Regions from separate parts of the Micromonospora sp. NPDC003776 genome, predicted to be linked through region 2. Evidence: riboswitches for the same ligand, from Rfam matches in the RefSeq annotation. Region 2 holds a riboswitch; each other region holds the start of a gene.
What was found. A riboswitch is a leader RNA that binds a small molecule or an ion and turns the genes downstream of it on or off. The one in region 2 is predicted to bind cyclic di-AMP.
Positions count from the first base shown of each region.

Region 1 (4,749 bases), on a different contig from region 2:
GGCTGGCCCGGGTGGGCAACTTCGGCGCGCTGGTGGAGCGGGACGCGATGGTCTTCCACGCCGCCCAACGCCGGCACGTGCTGGACGCCGAGCACGAGGGGCTGGTCTTCGGCCGGCTCGACCTGCGGACCGGGCAGGTGTTGCACGTGGGCCGGCTCGGGGTGCGCGGGGAGGACGCCGAGACGTTGGTGGTGGACTGGCGGGCGCCCGCCGCCGCCGCGTTCTACCAGGCCACCCCGGCCGAGCCGATGGGCGTGGTACGCCGGCGCACGATCCAGTCATCGGCCGAGAAGGTGACCCGGATCGAGGACGACCTGCTGGACCCGGAGGCCGCGCCGCCGGACCTGGCGGTGGTCGGCGACGGGGCGCTGCTGGCCACCCTGTCCCGGGCGACCGGGCGGGGCATGCGGGACATCGTCGCCACCATCCAGCGCGAGCAGGACGAGGCGATCCGCTCCCCCGGCAACGGGGTCACGATCGTCTCCGGCGGCCCGGGCACCGGCAAGACGGCGGTGGCCCTGCACCGCGCCGCGTACCTGCTCTACTCGGACCGGTCCCGGTACGCGGGCGGCGGCATCCTGGTGGTCGGCCCGTCCGGGGTGTTCGTCGAGTACATCGCCTCGGTGCTGCCCTCCCTCGGCGAGGAGACCGCGACCCTGCACTCGCTCGGCTCGCTCTTCCCCGGCGTGTCGGCGACCCGCACCGATCCGCCCGAGGTGGCGGCGGTGAAGGGTTCGCTACGGATGCGCCGGGTGCTGGAGCGCGCGGTCCGGGACGCGGTGCCGGACGCCCCGACCGAGCTGCGCCTGCTCTACCGGGGTGAGCTGCTCCGGCTGGAGCGGGCCGAGCTGGACGCGATCCGGGACCAGGCGCTGCCCCGCGGGGCGCGGCGCAACGAGGTGCGCCGGGCGGGCTTCGACGCCGTCCTCGCGGCGTTGTACGCGCAGGCCCGGACGCTGCGGGTGGGCCGGCTGCCGGAGCAGCCCGCCTTCGAGGACGAGATCATCGAGCGCCCGGAGTTCCGGGAGTTCCTGAAGGCGTGGTGGCCGCGGCTGCACCCCCGGCACGTGCTCGGCTGGCTGGCCCGCCCCGATCGGCTGCGCCGGTACGCCGACGGGGTGCTGTCCGGGGCGGAGATCCGGCTGCTGACCGAGGCGTACCGGAGCCTGGACGGCGAGGGGCCGACCATCGCCGACGTGGCGCTGCTGGACGAGTTGGACGCGCTGCTGGGCAAGCCGGTCCAGCGACGGCGGCCGAAGCGCGACCCGTTCCAGCTCGCCGGGGGCGTCCGCGAGCTGAGCACGTACGCCGACCGGCAGCGGGCCGCCCGGGCGGCCGCCCGGGAGCGGCCGGAGGACTACCGCGACTACGCCCACGTGGTGGTCGACGAGTCCCAGGACGTGTCGCCGATGCAGTGGCGGATGATCGGCCGGCGGGGCCGGCTGGCCTCCTGGACGGTGGTCGGCGACCCGGCGCAGACCGCCTGGACCGGCGACCCGCAGGAGCTGACCCGGGCCCGCGACCAGGCGCTGGGACGCCGCCGCCGGTACCGCTACGAGCTGACCACCAACTACCGGAACTCGGCGGAGATCTTCGCCGTGGCGGCGGCGGAGATCCGCCGGCTCTACCCGGACCTGCCGCTGCCCACCGCGGTCCGCTCCACCGGTGTCGAGCCGGTCGAGCTGGCGGTGCCCGCCGCCGAGCTGGCCCCGGCCACCGTGGCGGCGGTCCGCGCCCTGCTGGCCGAGGTCGAGGGCACGGTCGGCGTGATCACCCCGGTGCCCCGCCGGGACGAGGTGGCCGGCTGGCTCGGCGAGCTGGGCGGCAGCCGGCTCCAGGTGGTGACCAGCCTCCAGGCCAAGGGCATGGAGTACGACGGGGTGGCGCTGGTCGCGCCGAGCGAGATCCGGGCCGACCCGGGCTCCGGGGTCCGGACGCTCTACGTGGCGCTCTCCCGGGCCACCCAGCGCCTCACCACGCTCGACGTTCATTTGCACACATAGCGATGTGAGCATAGATTGAGTCGGGCCGGGGCGACGGACGAGAGGGTGTGGGCGTGGGCGCGGGTCATGACCACAGCGGTGCGGTGACCAACGCCGCACAGCGCCACCGTGGTCGACTCTGGGCCGCGTTCGGCCTGCTCACCGCCCTGATGGTGGTGGAGGCGGTGGCCGCGTTCGGCACCGGCTCGCTGGCCCTGCTCTCCGACGCCGGGCACATGTTCACCGACGTGCTCGGCATCGGGATGGCCCTCGCGGCGATCAGCGCCACCCGCCGGGCCGACACCGACCCGCAGCGCACCTTCGGGCTCTACCGGCTGGAGGTGCTGGCCGCCCTGGCCAACGCGGTGCTGCTCGGCGTGGTCGCGGTCTACGTGCTGGTCGAGGCGGTCCGCCGGTTCGGCGAGCCGCCGGAGGTCCTCGCCGGGCCGATGCTCGCCGTCGCGGTGCTCGGCCTGCTCGCCAACCTCGCCGCCTTCGCGCTGCTGCGCGCCGGGGCGGAGGAGAGCATCAACCTGCGCGGGGCGTACCTGGAGGTGCTCGGCGACCTGCTCGGCTCGCTCGGCGTGATCGGCGCCGCCCTGGTCATCGCGGTGACCGACTGGTGGTGGGCGGACCCGCTGGTCGCGGTCGCGATCGGGCTGTTCATCCTGCCGCGCACCTGGCGGCTCGGCCGGGCCGCGGTACGGATCCTGGTGCAGGCCGCTCCCGAGCATCTCCAGGTGACCGCGGTGCACGACCGGCTGGCCGCGGTGCCCGGCGTCGCCGAGGTGCACGACCTGCACGTGTGGACCCTCACCTCCGGCATGGAGGTGGCCTCGGCGCACCTGACCACGGCCCCCGGCGCCGAGGTCGGCGACGTGCTCGCCGCGGCCCGGGCGGCGCTGCGGGAGGACTTCCACATCGATCACGCCACGTTGCAGATCGAACCCGGAGCGTCCGCCGGCGCCTGCGGTCCGGTCGAGTGGTAATTAGGACAATCTTAAATTCAAGTGGTTATTGTGCACTTATGCCGGTTTTGACGCCGGCCGGCCGACCCCGGACGCGGGCCGGCTCGGCGGACCGCCGGTAGGCTCGGTCGCGGCCTCCGCCGGGCGGCGCCCATCGGCGCCCGGGGGCGGCCGTCGCCTAATCGCCGGAGCCCGGCGAGCCGGGGAACCACGTACCTGGGGTGCATCCGCGTCAGCGGTAGGGATCTTCCGTCCCGAACCCGTCAGCTAACCCGGTCGGCGGTTGACGGAAGGACACCTGAATGCCATCAGTGGCACCTGTACGACGGACGGCCGCCCGGTTGGCGGCCCTGCTCGTCGCGACGCTCGCCCTCGGCGTCGCGGCCCTGCCGGTCTCCCCCGCCTCGGCGGCTTCCCCGACCGGCCTGCTCGCCGCCGCGCCCGGCGACGACGAGGGCGGCACGGCGGCCCTGCGCGCCCAGCTCGACGCGGCCAGCAAGGGCTGGCTGGACGCGCGGACCGCGCTGAACCGCTCGGTCACCCGGCAGAAGCAGCTCGCCGCCCAGCTCACCACCATCAACGCCGAGCTGGGCAGCCGCGACGCCAAGGTCGGCGAGATCGCGGCGGTGGCGTACCGCAGCGGCCGGCTCGGCACCGCCTCGGCGCTGCTCGGCAGCACCAGCCCGGAGGGCTTCCTCGACCGGGCCGCCGCGCTGTCGCAGGTCGCCGCCAACGAGGACCGGGCGCTTCGCGAGCTGCTCGACACCCGGGACCAGGCCACCCGTACCCAGGCCGCGCTGAACGCCGAGATCCAGGAGCAGCGCAAGCAGGTCGCGGTGATGGCCAAGCGCAAGCAGCAGGCCGAGCAGGCGCTGGAGGTGGCCAACAAGCGGGCGGCCACCTCGGACGGCAGCGGCACCCGGGGCACCTCCACCGCGAACGCCACCCCGGCGAAGCGCAACCCCGACGGCTCCTGGCCGCCGGAGTCGTGCAGCGTCAACGACCCGACGCCCGCCGACGGCTGCATCACCCCGCGCACGCTGCACGCCCTCCAGCAGGCCAAGGCCGCCGGGTTCACCCGGTACGTCTCCTGCTACCGACCCAGCGGGTCGGGTGAGCACCCGAAGGGGCGGGCCTGCGACTTCGCCGCCCAGAAGGACGGCTTCGGCGGCGTGGCCACCGGCGGCGACAAGACGTACGGCAACAACCTCGCGGCGTACTTCATCCGCAACTCGGACGCGCTCGCCGTGCTCTACGTGATCTGGTACAAGCAGATCTGGCTGCCCAGCAGCGGGTGGAAGGCGTACAGCGGCGGCAACGGCGACCCGTCCAGCGACCACACCAACCACGTGCACCTGTCGGTCTACTGAGCCCGGGGTGGCCCGCCACCGGCGGGCCACCCTACGTCCGCCGACGTACGCCGGATGTCGTTCCCGGCCCCACGACGCCGCCGGCTGCTCCGCGCAGGATCGGCAGCATGAGCCGACTCTCCCCGCCCGCGCGCAAGACCCTGCTGACCCTGCACCTGGTCACCTCGCTGGGCTGGCTCGGCGTGGACCTGGTGCTGCTCACGCTGGGCATCGCCGGGCTGCGCGGGGCCGACCCGGAGGTGGTCTACCCGACCGCGGGTCTGCTGGTGACCTGGCTGTTCGCGCCGCTGAGCGTGGCGGTGTGGCTGGTCGGGGTGGCCAGCGCGCTGCTCACTCCCTGGGGCCTGCTGCGCTGGCGCTGGGTGCTGGTCAAGTTCGGCATCACCACCGTCATGCTCGGGCTGGTGCTCCTGCTGCTGACCCCCCGGA
Region 1 is NZ_JBSGJR010000096.1:8,365-13,113, forward strand. It holds gene ACWEVO_RS11380 (HelD family protein) at 1-2,003, shown strand, start outside; gene ACWEVO_RS11385 (cation diffusion facilitator family transporter) at 2,057-2,971, shown strand; cyclic di-AMP (ydaO/yuaA leader) riboswitch at 3,116-3,247, shown strand; gene ACWEVO_RS11390 (coiled-coil domain-containing protein) at 3,253-4,320, shown strand; gene ACWEVO_RS11395 (hypothetical protein) at 4,428-4,749, shown strand, end outside.
Region 1: linked by a shared signal. The riboswitch ahead of ACWEVO_RS11390 (coiled-coil domain-containing protein) and the one ahead of ACWEVO_RS06850 (C40 family peptidase) in region 2 are both predicted to bind cyclic di-AMP.

Region 2 (4,749 bases):
TGGCGGCGCTCAGGCCGCCACGCCGGTGGCCAGCGTCACCATCCCGGTCGTCGTGCACGTCATCCAGCGGGACAGCACCCGGGCCGGCGGCAACATCCCGGACTCGATGGTCACCCAGCAGATCTCCGTGCTGAACACGGCGTACAGCGGCGGGACCGGCGGCGCACCGACGGCCTTCAGCTTCCAGCTGCAGAAGGTGCACCACGTCACCAACGCCGCCTGGTACCCGATCGTGCAGGGCTCCACCGCCGAGCGGCAGATGAAGTCCTCGCTCCGGGAGGGCGGCAAGAACACGCTGAACATCTACCTCGGCGAACTGAGCGACAACCTGCTCGGCTGGGCCACCTTCCCGAAGCGCAAGCTCGACAGCATGGACGGCGTGGTCGCGCTGAACGAGTCGCTGCCGGGCGGCACCGCGACCAACTACAACGAGGGTGACACCGGCACCCACGAGATCGGCCACTGGCTGAACCTCTACCACACCTTCCAGGGCGGCTGCTCCGGCTCGGGTGACAGCGTCGACGACACCCCCGCCGAGGGTTCGCCGGCGTACCAGTGCCCGACCGGTCGGGACACCTGCACGGCGGCGGGCCTGGACCCGATCACCAACTTCATGGACTACACCTACGACTCGTGCATGCACCAGTTCACCCCTGGTCAGGCGAGCCGCATGATCACCGCGTGGAACGCCTACCGCGCGGCCTGAGCATCGCACCGAAACGCCGGTGCCGGCCCTGTCCTCCGACGGGGCCGGCACCGGCGTTTCTCGTGGGCTCTCAGGCGGCCGGGCGGCGCGTGTCGAAGCCGTGCCGGCCGCCGCGCCGACTCTCGGCGGCGGTCACCGTACGCCGGGGCGGGGCGGTCGCCCGCGGATCGAGCCAGACCCGCACCTGCGGCCGGCCGGCACCCGGCTGAGCGGTCTGGTCGCGCCGGGTCAGCATCGCCACGTCGACGGTGAACTCGAACAGCCGCCAGTCGACCTGCGGGGCGGCCCGGCCGAGCTCGGCCACCCGGGCCAGCGTTGCCGCGTCGGTCACCGGGCGGGCCCGGCCGGCCATGTACGCCTCGTCGTCGCTCTCCTCGGGAGGGAAGGAGTGCAGCGCGTAGCGGCCGTCGCGTTCGAGGTCGCGCCGCTTGGGCGAATCGATGACGAAGCAGTAGAGCCCGTCGTCGGTGATGACCGGGGACACCGGATGCACCCGGGGGCCGCCGTCGGCGCGGACCGTGGCGAGGTAGCCGAAGCCCGGCCCGTACTGCTGCAGGAGAAGGCGGATCTCGTCGGCGAGTCGGGGCTCGTCGGCGGCGAATTCGGACCAGGAAGCCATGCGGACATTCTATCGAACACGTGTACGAAGATGTAGTCCGACACGCAGGTCACCCGTACCGGTCGCTATGGTGTTCCGATGCTGCTCTCCGACCGCGACCTGGTCTCCGAGATCAAGGCGGGCACGCTCGCGCTGGAGCCCTTCGAGCCCACGCTGGTGCAACCGTCCAGCATCGACGTACGCCTGGACCGGCTCTTCCGGGTCTTCAACAACCATCTCTACACCCACATCGACCCGGCCGTTCAGCAGGACGACCTGACGTCGATGGTGGAGGTTCCCGAGGGCGAGCCGTTCGTGCTGCACCCGGGCGAGTTCGTGCTCGCCTCCACCCTCGAGGTGATCTCGCTGGGCGACCAGCTCGCCGGCCGCCTGGAGGGCAAGTCCAGCCTGGGCCGGCTCGGGCTACTCACCCACTCGACGGCGGGCTTCATCGACCCGGGCTTCTCCGGGCACGTCACGCTGGAGCTCTCCAACGTGGCGAACCTGCCGATCACCCTGTGGCCCGGGATGAAGATCGGCCAGCTCTGCATCTTCCGGCTCTCCTCGCCGGCCGAGCACCCGTACGGATCGGCGGTGTACGGGTCGCGCTACCAGGGGCAGCGCGGCCCGACCCCGAGCCGGTCCTGGCAGAACTGGCGGGTCTGGCCGACCCGGTGAGCCCTCGCGCAGGGGCTCCCGCGCTGCGGAAGCCCCTGCGCACCGGTCAGCCCGGGCGGCCGTAGCTGTTGATCTGGCCGTCGTCGACGCGCTTCATCGTGATCGGCTTGCCGGACTGGGAGGCGTGCACCACCCAGCCGTTACCCACGTAGAGCGCGACGTGGTGGAGGTCGCTGTAGTAGAAGACCAGGTCGCCGACCTGGAGTTCGCTGCGGCTCACCCGCCGGGTGACGTCGTGCTGCTGGCGGGCGTTGTGCGGCAGCGAGACACCGGCCTTGGCCCAGGCGGCCATGGTGAGGCCGGAGCAGTCGTAGTGGTCGGGGCCGGCGGCCCCCCAGACGTAGATCTTGCCGATCTGAGCGCAGGCGAACTTCGCGGCGACCCCGCCCGGACCACCCGGGTAGCCGGCCGGGCACGGCGCCGGGCGCAGCGGTCCGCCGCCACCGTTGCCGTACACCTTGAGCCGCAGCTTCTGGAGCCGGGCGATCTCGGCGTCGATCTGCTTCTTCTGCGCCGCGAGCTGGGCCTCGGTACGGGCCAGCTTGGCGATCATGTCGTCCAGCGGCTTCTTCTTCGCGGCCAGCTGGTCGCGCAGCTCGGCGACCGACTGCACCTGCTGCTGCTGGCGGTGTGCGAACCGGTCGAGCAGTTCCAGGCTGTCGACCACCTCGCTCGGGGAGCGGCTGCCCAGCAGCGCGTTCACGGTGGAGAGGTTGTCCCCCTTGTAGGCGTCGGCGGCGAGGCCGCCGACCTGCCCGAGGGCCTGGTCGACCCGGGCCTCCAGGGGAGCGATCTGCTTGGCCAGCGCCGCGGCCTGCTTGCGCTTGGCGGCGAGATCCTCACGGGTGGCGTTGACCTGCTCGATGACCGGCTCGAGCTTGTTCCAGTCCTTGTCGATCTGGGCTTCGATCTCGGCGACCGACGGGTCGGCGTGGGCCGCCGTGGCGCCGCCGGTCAGGATGACGGCGGTGCCGACCAGGGCGGCGAGGGCGGTGGTGCAGCGGGACCAGCGTGAACGCGGCGCAGCCGTCAGCCGGTCGAGCGACCGTGCCGACGGTGGCCGCGGGGCATGGTTAGCCACCGGGCTCCGTACTCCTTCTTCCGGACCGCCTACCGGGTTAGCTGACGGGTTCGGGCGGGAAGGGAGCCGCCCTACCGCAGAGGCTGCGGATTCACCCCAGGTACCTGGGTCCCCGGCTCGCCCGGAGGCGACTCGGCGGTGTCCGACCGTCACCACCCGGGCTGGGCGGTGAGACTGCCGGTCGACGATTGACCAGAGTAGAGATCGCCGTTATCGAGATGCAACCCACGCGGCCGTGACACTCCGTACCCGAATTCGCGTCCACCGCGCCAGGTGAAGGTTTTCTTCAGGGCCGATTACCTGTTGGAAAGGTATTGACCGCGACCCGGGTGCGGAGTGAGGGTGGGAACGCAGTGACCCCCATCCCTGTCCTGGAGGTTCGATGCACCTCTCACCCCCGCCGTCGGGCAGACGGATACTGCTGGCGGCCGCCGTCGCAGCGGCCACCGCGCTCGCGACCACCGGCCCGGTGGCCGCCGAGCCGTCCAGTACGGACACGGCCGACCGGCAGCAGCAGTACGCCGCCGCGGCCGACGAGTACGGCGTGCCGCAGAACGTCCTGCTCGGCGTCTCGTACCTGGAATCCCGCTGGGACACCCACCCGGGCCAGCCCAGCACCAGCGGCGGCTACGGGCCGATGCACCTGACCGACGCCGAGCAGGTCGCCTCGACCCCGTCCAGCAGCCACGTGGACGAGAACGAGGACCCGCGCGGCGACGACTCCCGCCCGCTCACGCTCGACCCGGCCGTCACCGCCGCGCCCTCCGGCGACGTGCTGCCCCAGGCGTCCCTGCAGACCGTCGACGCCGCCGCCGCGCTCACCGGCATCCCGGTGGAGACGCTGCGGAACGACGCCGTCGCGAACATCCGGGGCGGCGCGGCGCTGCTCGCCTCGTACCAGAAGGAACTGGGCGGGCCGGTCGGCGCCGGCAGTGACGCGGCGGCCTGGTACGGCGCGGTGGCCCGGTACTCCGGCGCGGACACCGAGGACGCCGCGGCGGCCTTCGCCGACGAGGTGTACGACCAGATCGGCCAGGGTGCCAGCCGGACCACCGACGACGGCCAGCGGGTGACCCTCGCGGCCACCAAGCTGACTCCGGACGAGTCCGGGCTGCACAAGCTGGGCCTGCGCCGCGCCGAGCGGCCGGACGGCCTGGAGTGCCCGGTCCGCCTCGCCTGCGAGTGGATCCCGGCGCCGTACGGCGAGTACACGATCCCCAAGACGAACATCGTGGACTACGGCAACTACGACATCGGCAACCGACCGGCCCAGCAAAAGATCGAATACATCATCATCCACGACACCGAGGGCTACTTCGGCCCGAGCGTGAACCTGGTCCAGGACGTGACCTACCTGGGCTGGCACTACACGCTGCGCTCGGTGGACGGCTACGTCGCCCAGCACATCAAGGCCAAGGACGTCGGCTGGCACGCCGGCAACTGGTACGTCAACGCCAAGTCCATCGGCATCGAGCACGAGGGCTTCGCGGGCCGCGGCACCTGGTACACCGAGGCGATGTACCGGGCCTCGGCGAAGCTGGTCCGCCACCTGGCGCTGCGGTTCCAGATCCCGCTGGACCGGCAGCACATCCTCGGCCACGACAACGTCCCCGGCATCACCGCCGGGAACGTCGCCGGGATGCACTGGGACCCGGGCCCGTACTGGGACTGGTCGCACTACTTCGA
Region 2 is NZ_JBSGJR010000046.1:8,787-13,535, reverse strand. It holds gene ACWEVO_RS06865 (zinc metalloprotease) at 1-706, shown strand, start outside; gene ACWEVO_RS06860 (pyridoxamine 5'-phosphate oxidase family protein) at 777-1,325, opposite strand; gene dcd (dCTP deaminase) at 1,404-1,982, shown strand; gene ACWEVO_RS06850 (C40 family peptidase) at 2,029-3,063, opposite strand; cyclic di-AMP (ydaO/yuaA leader) riboswitch at 3,076-3,211, opposite strand; gene ACWEVO_RS06845 (N-acetylmuramoyl-L-alanine amidase) at 3,446-4,749, shown strand, end outside.

Region 3 (4,749 bases), on a different contig from region 2:
GGCCCGGCGCACCGCGATGGTCGCCGCGCTCCTGCTCGCCGCCGGCGTCACCTGCCTGGTGCTGTCCGGCGGGAAGAACCCGGTGCTGCTCTGCGCGGGCACCGTCGCCACGGCCGTCGGGGTGCTCCTGCTCGGCCCGGCGGCGATCCGGCTGCTGGCCGCGGCGCGCGGCAGGCTGCCGGTGGCGGTCCGGCTGGCGTTGACCGACCTGGTCCGCTACCAGGCCCGGGCCGGCGCGGCGCTCGCCGCGATCAGTCTCGCGCTGGGCATCTCCGTGGCGGTCGTCGCCGGGTCCGCCGCCGCCGAACACCAGGCCAGGCAGGCCGCCGGGCTGGGCAACCTGGCCGACAACCAGCTGCTGGTCCGCATCGGCCGCCCCGCCCCGGTGATCCCGGTACGCACCCCGGCGGAACTGGCCGGCCTGCAGGCCCAGCTGGACACGATCGCCGGCAACCTCGGCGCGCCCGCCGTGACCCCGCTGGACATGGCGGTGGTCGCGGCGGACACCGAACCGGGCCAGAACGGCGGCCAACCCGGGCATCCGGCCGTCGAGATCGGCACCCCGGTCGCCGACGGGCAGCAGATGGCGTCGTACCCCCTTTACGTGGCCACCCCGCAACTGCTCGGGCGCAACCACCTGGACCCCGCGGCGGTCGCCGCCGACACCGATGTGCTCACCGTCCGCACCGGCGCCCTCGAACTGGTGAACATCCCCGAACGCCGCGTCTACCCGAAGACCCAGGCGCTGCCGAACCCCCGGTACTCCTCGATGCCGAACTCGCTGGTCACCGCGCACATGATGGCGCGCCACGGCTGGCAGCCCGCGCGGGTCGGCTGGCTCCTCGACGCGGACCACCCGCTCACCACGCAGGAGCTGACCACCGCGCAGAACTTGGCCGTGAGCGCCGGCCTCACCATCGAGTCCCGCCACGAGCGGGCCACGCTCACATCGCTGAGGACCGGGGCCGTCGCCGCCGGCGCGCTGCTCGCCCTCGGCATCCTCGCGATGACCGTCGGCCTCATCCGCGGCGAGGCCGCCGGCGACCTGCGCACCCTCGCCGCCACCGGAGCGCCCCGGCGGGTACGGCGCACCCTGACCGCCACGACGGCGGGGGCGCTCGCACTGCTCGGGGCCGTGCTCGGGCTGGTCGGCGCGTACGCCGGGTTGGTGAGCGTGCTGCACCGCGACCTTGGGGCGCTCGCCGACGTGCCGGTCGGGCACCTGGCCGCGACGGTCGTCGGGCTGCCGGTGCTCGCCACCATCGCCGGGTGGCTGCTCGCCGGCCGGGAGCCGCCGTCGATGGGCCGCCGCCGGCTGGAGTAGCACGCGCAGTTTGACGATCAATATTAGGAACGGTTGAGAATTCGATTAGCGGAGTCTTACGTGGACATCATTTCCGGCACCCGATGTGCCCATTCGACCGCACAGTGAATTGGCATTATCGGCTCGTTGATTTCTTCGGGCCGTCCTCACTAGTGTTGGTCAGCGTCCGTTCCGGACGTCGGTCTCCACCTGGAGTCCCCGGGGCGGCCACCGCCGAATCACCGGACGCCGTCGGCGTCAACGGCGAGCCGGGGAACCACCGTTTCCGGGGTGAATCCGCGTCAGCGGTAGGGCGCCTTCCACGCCCGAACCCGTCAGCTAACTCGGCAGGCGGTCGAGGTCGGCGCAGCGATGCGTCGGCCTCGAATGGAAGGAGCCGCAGCCGTTGCCACGCGTACGCACCCGGGCCGCCGGATCGCGTCTGCTCGCCAGAATCCTCGCCGTCGCCGCGGCCACCATGGTGGCCGTCGCGCCGGCCGCCCAGGCCCACGCCGCACCGTCGGCCGCGCAGGTGCAGCAGCAGATCGAAGCGGCGTTCGAGAAGCTCGAACCCGTCATCGAGCAGTACAACAAGGTCCGCACCGACCTGACGGCAAACCAGCGGAGATCGGCCGAACTGAGCCGGCAGCTGGAGCCGCTGGGCAGGTCGGTGGAGGTCAGCCGGACCCGGGTCACGCAGATCGTGTCGGGCTACTACAAGCGGGAGAACTCGCTTTCCACCTTCAACGCCCTGCTGACCCCCGGCTCGCCGCCGACCGAGCTGGGGGACCAGCTCGCGCTGGTGAATCAGGTGGCCCATTCGGAGCAGCGACAGATCAGTCACCTGTCGACCCAGCAGGCGAGCTACCACGCCGACAAGGAGAAGATCGACGCGCTGATCGCGATCCAGCAGCGCCAGCAGGCCCAACTGGCGGCGCGCAAGAAGACCATCGACGCCGAGATCACGCGGCTGGACGCGCTGCGCAAGAAGATCGCCGCCGCGGACGCGGCCAAGGCGGCGGCGGAGGCCGCGGCGGCCAGAGCCGCAGCCGCGAAGTCGGCCACCACGTCCAGCGGCACCTCACCGATCACGTCGACCAGTTCGCTGTTCATCGGCGGGCAGTGTCCCGCCGTCGCCATCACCGGCAGCGGCGGCGTCGCGGCGAAGACGGCGTGCAAGCAGATCGGCAAACCGTACGTGTGGGCGGCCGACGGCCCGGACACGTTCGACTGCTCCGGCCTGACCCAGTACGCGTGGGCCGCCGCCGGGGTGCACCTGGCCCACTTCACCGGTGACCAGTGGACCTCGGGCGTGGCGGTGAGCAAGGCCAACCTTCGTACGGGTGACCTGGTCTTCTTCTACTCCGACCACCATCACGTGGGCATCTACGTCGGCAACGGGCTGATCGTCCACGCCCCGCACACCGGGGACGTGGTGCGCATGGCCCAGCTGGCGAACATGCCGTACAGCGGCGCCCGCCGACCCGGCTGACCGGTGGCCGCCCCTCCCCCGGCGGTCAGGGCAGCCTGGCCTCCAGAACGCCGTCGGTCACCCGCGTGGGTAGCACCTGCTGGTCAGTGCTCGCCGGGCCGTGCACCACCTCTCCGTCCTTCAACTGGAAAGTGCTGCCGTGCCATGGGCAGACGACGCAGGGTTGCCCGTCGACCTGGATCACCTTGCCCTGCCCGAGCGGCCCGCTCTGGTGGGCGCAGCGGTCGAGCAGGACGGTGATGTCGGTGCCGTCGCGGTAGACCACGACGGGCACGTTGTCGACCTGCCGGGCCAGCAACTGGGCCTCGGGCAGGGAGTCGACCTCCGCCACCCGGCGCCACCCGTACTCGACCCGGTGCATGTCCGGGGCGCCCTGGTTGACCTGCGCGGTCTGCTTGTAGACGAGGTGGCCGCCGAGATAACCGCCCGCGCTCACCGTCGCCAGGCCGAACAGACCGAGGATGCGGCCGAGCCCGTGCCGCCCGCGCAGGCGTGCGGCGAGCGAGCTCGCGTAGAGAGCCACCGCCAGGGTGTTGGTGGCAGCATGCACCAGGCCGACCCGGCGTTCCTCCTGCCAGAGCCACGACCAGTCGTTGACGCCGGTCAGCGCGGCCGGCAGCGCGCTTGCCGTGCCGACCGCGACGAGGGTCGCAGCGGCGTGCTCCTGCCCTCGCGTCCGCCCCGGCATCAGGTCGAGGACGGCGCTGCTCATCCACGCGCCCATCGGGACCTGCACCAGCGCCGGGTGCAGCGGATGGCCCAGCCACACGCCGTGCAGCGCATCCTTGACCCGTTGCGGTCGCAGCAGCGACCACACCCTGGGCTGTAGCCGGTCGCCCACCCGGTCCAGCGCGGAGGCCTGCTCCAGCTTGTTCAGAAGTGCCGTACGCATGGCCGGCCATACCCCACCCGCCGGCCCTGAAACCCGGCTCCCGTCGGAGCCGAGCAGCGGCGAACGTGCCCAACAGCGGCGCTCGCCGCGGCCGAGCCGGTCAGTCGATGCTGTTCAGTTCGCTCAGCGCGTCGTCGGGCAGGGCCAGTCCGGCGGCGGCTACGTTCTCGCGCAGGTGCGCCACGGACGAGGTGCCGGGGATGAGCAGGATGTTCGGGGACCGGTGCAGCAGCCACGCCAGCGCGACCGCCAGTGGAGTGGCGCCGAGGCGGGCGGCGACGGCGTTCAGCTCTTCGGACTGCAGCGGAGAGAAACCGCCGAGCGGGAAGTAGGGCACGTAGGCGATGCCCAGCGCCGCAAGCGAGTCGACGAGGGGATCGTCGTCCCGGTTGGCGATGTTGTAGAAGTTCTGCACGCACACGACCGAACCGATGGACTGCGCCTCGGCGATCTGATCGGCGTTGACCGTGCTGAGCCCGAGATGTTTGATCAGCCCCTGCTGCTGCAGCTCGGCCAGAACCGTGAACGGCTCCTCGATGGATCCGGGGGTGGGCCGGTCGAACCCGCCGACGCGCAGGTTCACCACGTCGAGCACGTCGAGGCCGAGGCGAGTCAGGTTGTCGTGCACGGCCTGGCGCAGCTGCTCCGGGGCGAGGGCCTGCGGCCAGTTACCCTCGGCGTCCCGCAGCGCCCCGACCTTGGTCACGATGTGCAGATCCTCCGGATAGGGATACAGCGCCTCCCGGATGATCTCGTTGGTGACGTACGGGCCGTAGAAGTCGGCCGTGTCGATGTGGTTGATGCCCAGCTCGACGGCCTCGCGCAGCACGGCGACGGCGGCGTCCCGGTCGGCCGGCGGGCCGAAGACGTGCGGGCCGGCCAACTGCATCGCGCCGTACCCCATCCGGGTGACCGTCAGTTCCCCCATGCGGAACGTGCCGCCGGGCAGGCTGGTCGACGTCATGCGGCTTCCTTTCGCTGTTGTCGCAAATCCGCAAGCTTCCCGCCGGCGGGACCACCAAACCCTCCCGGGCCGGGAAGCGCCCGCTGCGCGAGCGTTGG
Region 3 is NZ_JBSGJR010000020.1:8,397-13,145, reverse strand. It holds gene ACWEVO_RS03670 (FtsX-like permease family protein) at 1-1,324, shown strand, start outside; cyclic di-AMP (ydaO/yuaA leader) riboswitch at 1,541-1,672, shown strand; gene ACWEVO_RS03665 (C40 family peptidase) at 1,710-2,795, shown strand; gene ACWEVO_RS03660 (Rieske 2Fe-2S domain-containing protein) at 2,821-3,687, opposite strand; gene ACWEVO_RS03655 (aldo/keto reductase family oxidoreductase) at 3,788-4,651, opposite strand.
Region 3: linked by a shared signal. The riboswitch ahead of ACWEVO_RS03665 (C40 family peptidase) and the one ahead of ACWEVO_RS06850 (C40 family peptidase) in region 2 are both predicted to bind cyclic di-AMP.